Regions from separate parts of the Rhizobium brockwellii genome, predicted to be linked through region 2. Evidence: riboswitches for the same ligand, from Rfam matches in the RefSeq annotation. Region 2 holds a riboswitch; the other holds the start of a gene.

Region 1 (5,214 bases), on a different replicon from region 2:
TAAAAGCTCGGCGTAATTTGAACGCTTTGGAAGACCGGGTATGGCCCGAAGCGAAAATCTTTGTCTGCATCCGTTACTCCGAAAGGCATTCTGCAGCCCCTTGTGTATAGACATTGCCGCACGCCATTAGCGAACGAACAGTAGGAGATGCTATGAACAGCAATCTTAAAGAGCTATCGTTTCAACAGGTTGATGTTTTTTCCTCGGAGCGAATGGGTGGAAATCCACTTGCGGTGGTAGTGGATGCGGACGATCTTGATACATCAACGATGGCCAAGTTTGCCAACTGGACCAATCTAAGCGAGACGACCTTCCTCCTAAAGCCGACGGTCCCGGATGCTGATTATCGCGTCAGAATTTTCACGCCACATCAGGAGCTACCCTTTGCCGGACACCCGACTTTGGGTAGCTGCCACGCATGGCTGACCTTGGGCGGAAAGCCAAAGCAGCCAGTTGTCATCCAGGAATGTGAGGCGGGTTTGATCCGGATCAGAAGAGACGACGATATCCTCTCATTTCTGGCTCCAGATTTGATCAAGACTGGACATATCGATAACGATCTAATGAAACGAGTTATGAGCGGTCTAAGTCTGTCACCTGAGATGATAGTCGATGCGAGTTGGGTAGACAACGGTCCCGGTTGGATGGCCTTGCTCCTGAAAAGCAGAGACGATGTCCTACGTGTCCGTCCGAACTACAAGAGTATTTCCGGACTAAGGGTAGGCCTGATTGCACCATGTTTGGGGGACGTCGATGGCGTGGATTTCGAGGTCCGCGCCTTCACCGCCGCTGGTTACGAAGACCCAGTCACTGGTAGCCTAAATGCGGGTTTGGCAAAATGGCTCATTTCCGCAAATCTCGCTCCGCCTTCATACATCGCTGCGCAAGGGACGGTCTTGGGCAGGTCAGGGCGGGTACATGTCCGGCTCGAATCCGAAGATGTTTGGGTTGGCGGCAATGTCGTTACCTGCATAAACGGAAAAGCTATCCTCTAAGACAGTCATCGGCCTGAGGCCGATGACTGCAATTGGCGCTTTCCTGCCTACTGAAAGTTCCTCGATAATTGGTGGGCTCGGCATAGTTTCGGACTCGGGATAAATCCCTTATGCCGAGTTCGGCATAAGGGAACAAAGATATCTCGGCCTCGCACGGCGTCGACGATACCGACATCGGTTTGCTCACCTTGACTGTCAATGGCGTGACTGTGCGATTGAGGCCATGCTCAACCGCACTGCCCTAGGTGTTCAGTCCCCATCCATCATGAAAGACGAGTTCATCGAGCGGCAGCCGCTGCCGCCAACCTTTGACGGAGAGTTCCGGCTCGTCATAGAGCCGGTCGACGAAACCGGCACAGAGCCAGGCGACCACCTCGATATGCTGGGGTATGCCGAGAATGCTCTTCAGGTCGCCTTCATGAAAGATGCTGACCCAGCCGATGCCGACCCCTTCCGCCCGCGCCGCAAGCCAGAGATTCTGGATGGCGCAGACAGTGGAATAGCTATCCATCCTGGGATTGTGCGTGCGCCCCAGTACCACGCTGCCGCTGCGAGTAGGATCGCAGGTCACGCATATGCCGAGCGGCGCCTCGACGATGCCTTCGAGCTTGAGCGAGCGGTAGGCCCGCCGCCGTTCGCCTTCGAACATCAGCGCCGCCTCCTCGTTGGCCCTCGCAAAAGCATCCCGGACGCGCGCCCGCACGGTTGCGCTTTTCACCAGAATGAAATTCCACGGCTGCATGAAGCCCACGGAGGGTGCATGATGGGCCGCCGTCAGCAGCCGCCGCACAAGGTCATCCGGCAAGGGATCGGGCAGGAACTGGCTGCGAACGTCGCGCCGCGTCATGATCGCGTGATAGACGGCCTCGCGTTCGGCCAAGGAAAAACCGGACGCCGCCGAAAGGGCATCCTCATCAAAGGGTCGCATCGTCAAATCCCCAACAACGCAACCGCCCCGCCGTCCGCGCGGATCGGTCTATCTAGCCAGGCCGGTCTTCTGACTCGGCGTCATCCGTCTGCCGCAGCCTTCCCGGCAAGAAGCCAGTGGCGTGATGAAGCGGCAAGCGTCGGCCTTACAGCGTTGGGCACGTTCCGGCCTTGCACCGGATTCCCGATTCTCCCGCCTGGACGGCGGGCACCTGACGGCGCATCTATTTCAGGAAAGCGCGGCGGCGGCAAGCCGGCCCTCATGCCGCCGACACGCTGCATGCGACATCGATTTCATGGACAGAGGCGCATCGCTGCCTTAGAAACAAACCGATCCTGACCGACGCCCATGGCGCCGCACTTTTCTCTTTGCATTTTGGTTGCCCGTGCCCCGCCTCACGCCCATGATCCTTGCGGTCGCCCTGTTCATGGAACAGATGGATTCGACCGTGATCGCCACCAGCCTGCCGGCGATCGCCGCCGATATCGGCACCTCGCCGATCGCGCTGAAGCTCGCCGTCACCAGCTATCTCGTGGCGCTGGCGATCTTCATTCCGATCAGCGGCTGGATGTCCGATCGGTTCGGCGCGCGTAACATTTTCCGCATGGCGATCGTCGTTTTCATGATCGGCTCGATCGCCTGCGCCTTTTCCAACTCGATCACGGCCTTCGTCATCTCACGCCTGATCCAGGGCGCTGGCGGCTCGATGATGACGCCGGTCAGCCGCTTGCTGCTGGTCCGGGGAACGCCGCGTCACGAACTCGTCGATGCCATGGCCTGGCTTACCATTCCAGCTTTGATCGGTCCGATCATGGGTCCGCCGATCGGCGGCTTCCTCACCACCTACCTCACCTGGCACTGGATCTTCTGGATCAACGTCCCGATCGGCGTGCTCGGTATCATCCTCGTCACCCGTTTCCTGCCGGCGGTCGAGCCGCGCAGCCCGCGGCCGATGGATTTCCCCGGCTTCTTCCTTTGCGGCATCGGCTTCTCCGGCTTCGTCTTCGGCCTGTCGGTGATCAGCCTGCCGGCCGTGCCCGTTATCTACGGTTATGTCACGGTTACGATCGGCGTCCTTGCCGGCCTCCTCTACCTCCTGCATGCCCGCCGCGTGCCCTATCCGCTTCTCGATCCGAAGATGTTCCGTTACCCGATGTTCCGGGCGGCAATCCTCGGCGCCTCGAATTTCCGCATGGGACTTGGCGCCCTGCCTTTCCTGATGCCGCTGATGCTCCAGCTCGGCTTCGGCCTGACGCCGCTGCAATCGGGCTCGGTCACCTTCGTCAGCGCGCTCGGCTCCATGGGCTCGAAATTCGCCGCCTCGCGCACATTCAATGCTTTCGGCTTCCGCACGGTGATCTCGCTCACCACCTTGCTGGCGGCGATCTTCCTCGGCATCAACGGCCTGTTCACCGCCGAAACGCCGCTGTTCCTGATCATGGCCTGCCTGCTGATCGGCGGTCTGTTCCGCTCCATGGCTTTCTCGGGCGTCAACGCCATGGCCTTCGGCGACGTCGATGATGCCGACAGCAGCCAGGCAACCGCGATCAATGCCGTTGCCCAGCGTATCTCCATGGCGATGGGTGTGGCGATCGCCGGCGGCATCCTCGAAATTTCCAGTAGCTTCCACGACGGCAAGCTGCTGGTCTCGGATTTCCACATCGCCTTCTTCAGCGTCTCGGCGATTTCGGCGCTGGCCTGCATCACCTTCCTGCGCCTGCCGCACGATGCCGGCGCGGAACTGACGGCGCGCGGCCGCAAGCGCCGGCACGCCGAGCCCGAAGAGGCCGTGGCGGAAAATAGCTCCTAGATTACTTGTGGCGGGAATGCGCCTCGCGATGAGCGAGGTGAGATCGTCCAATTCTACTTTATGATTTATTCACACATAAAATACACACTGCGTTTGCGCGTTTTGGGTTGCAGCGAGAGCATGGGCATGAGCGTCCATGATGCGACCGCCAGCGTGATGCCCGTATTGATACGCCGGTCGAAAACATATCCGACTGAGCCGCATTTCGAGGCCCCCGCGGAATGTTCCATTTTTTGAAGACGCTGCCTCTGACAGCCAAGCTGGCGGCCATCATCGTTGCCGTCAATCTCTGCGGCATTTCCGCTTTAGCCACCTATACGTGGATGTATGAAACGCGCGCGTTAATCGATGGCGCCAAGGCGAACTGGTCCAAGGATGCCGAGCAGTTTGCATCCGTGGCCGCTGGCGGCGTGAAATGGGGCAAGGCGAACGCCGTTCGCGAAGCTTATTCGCTCTACCGCGACGACCCCTCGCTCGACCTCGTCCAATTTGCCGCATTCAATGCGGACCTCGCCGCCGTCGACACCTGGGCGCGCGATGGCATCAGCGGTCTGCCCGCCGCAGCCGATCTAGCGAAGAGCCTAAGTGCGAAGCCGGAAAAAACGACCGTCGACGACAGTGGAATATCTGTCGGCGTGGTGACGATCATCGCGCCGCTGCCGCTGGATAAAGCGGGAAAGATCACCGGTTACGTCGTCACCAACTGGTCCGTCGAGAAAATCGCCGCCGAAGTCAAGCACAAGGTGCTGATTTCGCTGCTGACCCAGTCCGCAATCACCGCCATCGCCGTTGCCGCATTCCTTCTCGCCATGCGCAGCCTGGTCGGCCGGCCGATCCGGATCATCAGCGAACGGATCAGCGCGCTGCAGAAGGGCGATCTGGTCTCTCCCGTTACCTACAAGGAAAACGGCGATGAAATCGGCTTTCTCGCACGTGCCCTGGAAGTTTTCCGTCACGAGGCGATCGCCAAGGTCGAAAGAGAGCAAGCAGCTGCCGAGCAGAGTGCCTCGCTCGACGCCGAGCGGGCGCGCAACACATTGTTGACCGAAGAAGCCAGCAACACGCAACGGCTGGTCATGAACGCCCTCGAAAATGCCCTTGAACAGCTCGCCGCCGGCGACTTTTCCATACATCTGGCCGATGTCGGTCCCGAATTCGATAAATTGCGGCAGGATTTCAACAACATGGTCGATGCGGTCGCGGCCGCCCTGACCGAGATCAAGACCGCTTCCGTGGCGGTTGAAACCGGTTCGAGCGAGCTGGCGACCTCCGCGGATCAACTCGCCAGGCGCACCGAGCAGCAGGCAGCCGCATTGGAAGAGACGGCCGCCGCGCTGGATGAAGTGACCACGACGGTCAGAACATCCTCGCAACGCGCCGAAGATGCCGGGCAGTTGGTCGAGGAGACGAAGCGGAGCGCGCATGTCTCTGCAACGGTTGTGCGTGATGCGATCGGGGCGATGGACCGGATCCAAACCTCG
Region 2 (5,214 bases):
CCCGGAAGATCGGGCCGCCATACGATGAAGCCGATCGGTTCGCCGTTCGCCGTGGCGTCAATCTGGAACGCAACTTCGTTTTCGTCGGCATCGGCCGTTCGCGCGAAGCGTGCGCCGTTGAGACCCTGTTGCCGGCTCAATTCGTCCAGCGCCGCACCATCGATAAACCGCACGACGATCAGGAATTGCCGCATCGTCTGCCGTTGCCCCTCATCGGGTTCGTTGATGGCGACGACGCCGACGATCGTCGGCCGACCTTCCAGCCGCATCAGATTGGCGAGCGCAGTGTTGAAGCGTCCTGGGCTCGCAAGGCGGCTTTCCATTGAGGACGGCGTTCGTTCGTTGGAAACCGTGCCTTGTCTCACCCCAAGGCGGGCATCCTGAAGCAGAGGCAGAAAGAGAGGCCTCATCCAACGGTAACGCTTTTCCGTTTGGGCGTCCGCCAGCATCAGCAGTTGCGCCTTCTCGTCGACGACAAAAGCCTGATCGTAGCCGAAGGCGGACATTGTGGTCTGGCTGATCGCACTCCCGGCCGCCGCCGTCAGAACCGCATCGAGGCTGGAGGAACCTCCGCTTGACCGGGCCGCCGGATAAACACGCGTGAGATAGCCGTTGCCGAACTGGCCGATAACATGCGCGACTTGATCGACCTGCTCCAGCAGGCGGGCATTCACAAGCTGGCGCTGTCGATCGAGGGCGGCAGCATCGCTTTCGGTTCCTGCCCAGAGCGCCGAGAGTACGACAAGCCCGATCGCTCCAAGCCCGCTGACAGCAATCAGAAACAGAATTCTTCCCGAAGCAATCCAGGATTGCTGAAACGTATTGGAGCTGGAAGGAAGAACGATCTGCAAGCCTAGACCCCTGAACACCACGACACGGGCGCATTCGTCGACGCTAACAAAGAAGCGTTCACGTAGAATTAAAAGCTCCGGCCCACTATGGTGCGAGATCGACTATGCCCCAAGGAGCTCCCGACGATGTTGCGCATATCCATTCAGACTATACTGCGCGGAGCGCTGATGGCGGGCGGGATCGGCGTCTTTTTGGCGGCGGCCGCGCCGCTCGAGGTGGCTGCGCAGGATCGCATGCCGATGAGAATTGCCGTCGAAGGTGCATTTCCGCCCTTCAACTATCTCGATGCAAACAACAAGCTTCAGGGCTTTGATATCGATATTGCCAATGCGCTGTGCGAGGTCGGCAAGTTCGAATGCCAATTCATCATCGAGAAGTGGGACGACATCATCCCCGATCTCGTTGCCGACAAATACGACGCGATTATCTCATCCATGTCGATGAGCCTTGAGCGGCGTCAAAAGGTTGCCTTCACTGGAAAATACTACAACAGCCCGTCGGTGTTCATCGCCCGGAAGGACTCGTCGATCAGCGATGTCAGCCCCGCCGCCCTCAGCGACAAAATTCTTGGGGTGACGTCGTCGACCGCGCAGGAATCCTATGCCAACCATCTTTATCCGGAAATGAAAAAGACGGTGTTTCGGTCATCGCCGGAATTGTACAAGGGTCTGGCGGATGGGAGCGTAGACATTATCCTCGAGGATAAACTGGCCATCTACGATTGGATTGCCAACACCAAGGCGGGAAGCTGCTGTGAGTTCAAGGGGCCGGATCTGGTCGACGTCACCTATTTTGGCGAAGGCGCCGGTATAGCGCTGCGCCTGGATGACAAGGAGCGTCTGACGCGCTTGAACGAAGCTTTGAAGAGCATCCAGGCGGACGGGACCTACGACATGATCAACGCAAAATATTTCCCGTTCAGCATCCAGTAGTTCGCCGGCCAATTTTGGAGAAATGTGGAATGGCCGGGTTTTCGCCCGGCCATTCCTATGTCTGCAGTCATAAGCGCTATGCGGCTTTCGCCACCTCGCCATGCGGATCGAGGACATATTTCGTCGCCGCTCCCTGGTCGAAGCTCTCATATCCATTGGCGGCATCGTCGAGCGGGATGACCTTGGCGTTGACGATATCGGCAATTGGCAGCCGGTCGTGGAGGATCGCCTGCATGAGTTGACGATTGTATTTGATCACCGGAGTCTGGCCGGTGTGGAAGGACTGCGCCTTGGCCCATCCGAGGCCGAAGCGGAGCGAGAGATTGCCGTGTTTGGCGGCATTGTCGACGGCGCCCGGATCCTCGGTGACGTAGAGGCCGGGAATACCGATCGAACCGGCGGCACGGGTAATCTCCATCATCTGATTGAGCACGATCGCCGGCTGTTCCCCGCCCGAGTGGCCGCGGGCCTCGAAGCCGACCGCATCGATGGCGCTGTCCACTTCGTTGGTGCCGACGACCTGCGCGATCATGTCGCCAAGACGGTCACTCTTCGACAAGTCGATCGGTTCGAAACCGACCTTTGCCGCATGCGCCAGACGGTCCTGATTGAAATCGCCGATCATCACGACTGCAGCGCCAAGAATGCGAGCCGAAGCCGCAGCCGCAAGGCCGACCGGGCCGGCGCCTGCGACGTAGACGGTCGAGCCGACGCCAACGCCCGCACGTACTGCACCATGGAAGCCGGTGGGCAGAATGTCGGAGAGCATGGTGAGATCCCGGATCTTTGCCATTGCCTTGTCCCGATCAGGGATTTTCAGCAGGTTGAAATCTGCGTAGGGAATGGTGACGTAGCGCGCCTGTCCGCCGATCCAGCCGCCCATGTCGACATAACCGTAGGCGCCACCGGCGCGGGCCGGATTTACCGTCAGGCAGACACCGGTATCCTGAGACTTGCAGCAGCGGCAGCGGCCGCAGGCGACATTGAAAGGCACTGAGACGATATCGCCGATTTCGAGCATCTCGACATCGATGCCTTTCTCGATGATCTCGCCGGTGATTTCATGACCAAGGACCAGGCCCGGCATCGCCGTCGTGCGGCCGCGGACCATGTGCTGATCGGAGCCGCAGATATTGGTAGAAATCACTTTCAGAATGACGCCGTGTTCGATCCGGCGGCCGTCGGGCGCTTCCAGCTTCGGGTCGTCGATGTCGCGAACTTCAACCTTGCCCGGCCGGAGATAGACGACGCCTCTATTTTTGCTCATGAATTCCTCCCACTTGTTTGAATGCCTCGATCTGCAACCGATGCAGCCGATGGCAACCTTCCCTCCGGCCTGCCTCCTCTGCAGCCCGGTGTCCACAACACGAGGATACCGCCGCATCGGGCGATATTCGGATTTTGCAAAAGGGACAGATTGAATGGAGAAGAGGAGTAAACGCCATGGCTTTCGGTCGTTCCGCTCGTGCTCGTCTGCCTGCAATCCGTCGATTTGCTCTGCCAAGAGCTGGTTTCCAGCTCCAGAATCTCCTTTCGATCCATCTCGATATCTTTCCGGATGTCCATCCGGCGATTTCCTTGAGGATTTCAGTTCTTCTACCGCTGCGGGGCAGCGCCGGCGTCGACCGGCTTGCCGATGGTCCATTTCGCCGGTTTGCGAGATAGCGCCTTGAACACCACAAGCAAACCATGCCTGACGGAAAACAGCGATCAAGAAAACGACATGGGTGCAACTCAAAGACGACAGTCGGCAAAGTCGCCATGGCTCGCTGCGCAGGGGAAATAATTGATCCCGCGAATACGGCGGTTTTCCGGATCGTCCCGGAAGATTGATCGCCGCCTAAAGGCTTTAGGCGCGATGCGGTCGCCGGCTGCGGCTGACGTCGATGGCTGTGTGCCAGATCACCGCGCCGAGGATGATCGCGCCGCCGAAAAAAGTGGCGACGGGCGGCTCTTCGGAAAACAACAGCCAGACCCAGAAGGGCGTGAGCACGATTTCCATCGTGCCGATCAGCGCCGCCTCGGTCGGCGGCATCCGCTTCGCCCCGGCAAGGAAGAGCACCAGCGCCAGGGAGAAATTGGTCGCGCCGAAGGCAGCGAGAACGACCCAGTTGTGCAGGTCGAGCGAGCCGACCGAACCGAACGGCGCGAAGAGTGCAAGCGTCAGGAAAGCGCTGACCACGGTCGGCGGCAGGCTCGGCACGTCGGGACTGATGCGCGGAATGATGATGACGAGCGCGAAGGACGCCGTCATGCCGAGTGCCAGCAGGTCGCCCCATCCGGTGCCGCCGCCGATCGACGAGGCGACGATAACCGCGACGCCGAGGAGCGAGATGCCGCCGGCAATCAGCGTCCGCCTGGCAACCCTCTCCCTGAGGATGAGCCAGCCGAACAACGCTGCGATAAAGGGCGCGGTCGCATAGATCATCGTCACGTTGGCGACGGTGGTCATGTAAAGCGCCCCGATGAAGCAGCCCTGACTGAAGGTCTGGCAGGCGATCATCGCAAGGCTGGACGGATGGAAGATGGAACGCCATTGCTGCCGTGAAATACCCCCTTCGAGGAAAAGGCAGGGGATCAGCAGGAACAGGCCACCGAACAACGATCGCCAGGCGATCGCCGTCCATACGTCGGTCGTCAGGAGACGCGAATAGACGCCGCTCGCGCTCCAGGCAAGTGTCGCGGCAACGATGAGAAGCACACCCTTCTCATGCTCGCTGCCTGCGAGGCGTCTGGCCGGATTTTCAATTGTCACGCAGATATTCTCAAAGAAGGAAGTCGAACGCGGGCCATTTGTGCGCCCAGAATTGACATCAGACAAACGAATAGTAGAGATAGCTATCATCGATTTTTTCTATGGCTGGACATGCACGAGCCGATTGAGAGCGACCTGCTGAGAACCTTTCTTGTCGTCGCCGAGACGTCGAACTTCTCCGCGGCCGCTCAGCGCATCGGGCGGACGCAGTCGGCCGTCAGCAGCCAGATCAAGAGGCTGGAGCAGACGATCGGGGAAACGCTGTTCGAGCGCGGCGCCCGCGGCGTGCTGCTCACACGCCAAGGCATACAGCTGGTGCCCTACGCCCGCAGGATCATCGACCTTTTGAACGAGGCCGCCGCGACGATCCGCAGCAAACCGCTGGATGGACCGGTGCGTATCGGAATTCCCGAGGAATACAGCCAGACGGTACTGCCGGCGGCGCTCGCGGCTTTCGCCGTACGCCACCCGGCCGTCGAGGTGACCGTGTCCTGCGATTATACCGTCCGCAACCTGGCCGCCCTCGAGCGGGGCGAACTCGATCTGGCCGTCGTTTTCGATTGGAGCGATGAGACGAAAGGCGAGGTCATCTGCATTGATCCCACAGTCTGGGTGACGTCGATGGTCCACCGGCTGCACGACATCAATCCCCTGCCGATTGCGACCTATCGCAAC

The links. A riboswitch is a leader RNA that binds a small molecule or an ion and turns the genes downstream of it on or off. The one in region 2 is predicted to bind cobalamin.
Region 1: it holds a riboswitch for cobalamin, as region 2 does, so the genes downstream of both, bluB (5,6-dimethylbenzimidazole synthase) here and fdhA (formaldehyde dehydrogenase, glutathione-independent) in region 2, are expected to answer to the same signal.

Annotation. Positions count from the first base shown of each region.
Region 1 covers NZ_CP053439.1:2,239,877-2,245,090, forward strand. The annotation lists gene RLCC275e_RS11220 (PhzF family phenazine biosynthesis protein) at 153-995, shown strand; gene bluB (5,6-dimethylbenzimidazole synthase) at 1,237-1,923, opposite strand; cobalamin riboswitch at 1,966-2,153, opposite strand; gene RLCC275e_RS11230 (MFS transporter) at 2,327-3,733, shown strand; gene RLCC275e_RS11235 (methyl-accepting chemotaxis protein) at 3,955-5,214, shown strand, end outside.
Region 2 covers NZ_CP053443.1:138,455-143,668, forward strand. The annotation lists gene RLCC275e_RS32215 (putative bifunctional diguanylate cyclase/phosphodiesterase) at 1-872, opposite strand, end outside; gene RLCC275e_RS32220 (ABC transporter substrate-binding protein) at 978-1,784, shown strand; gene fdhA (formaldehyde dehydrogenase, glutathione-independent) at 1,861-3,051, opposite strand; cobalamin riboswitch at 3,273-3,471, opposite strand; gene RLCC275e_RS32230 (DMT family transporter) at 3,634-4,539, opposite strand; gene RLCC275e_RS32235 (LysR substrate-binding domain-containing protein) at 4,651-5,214, shown strand, end outside.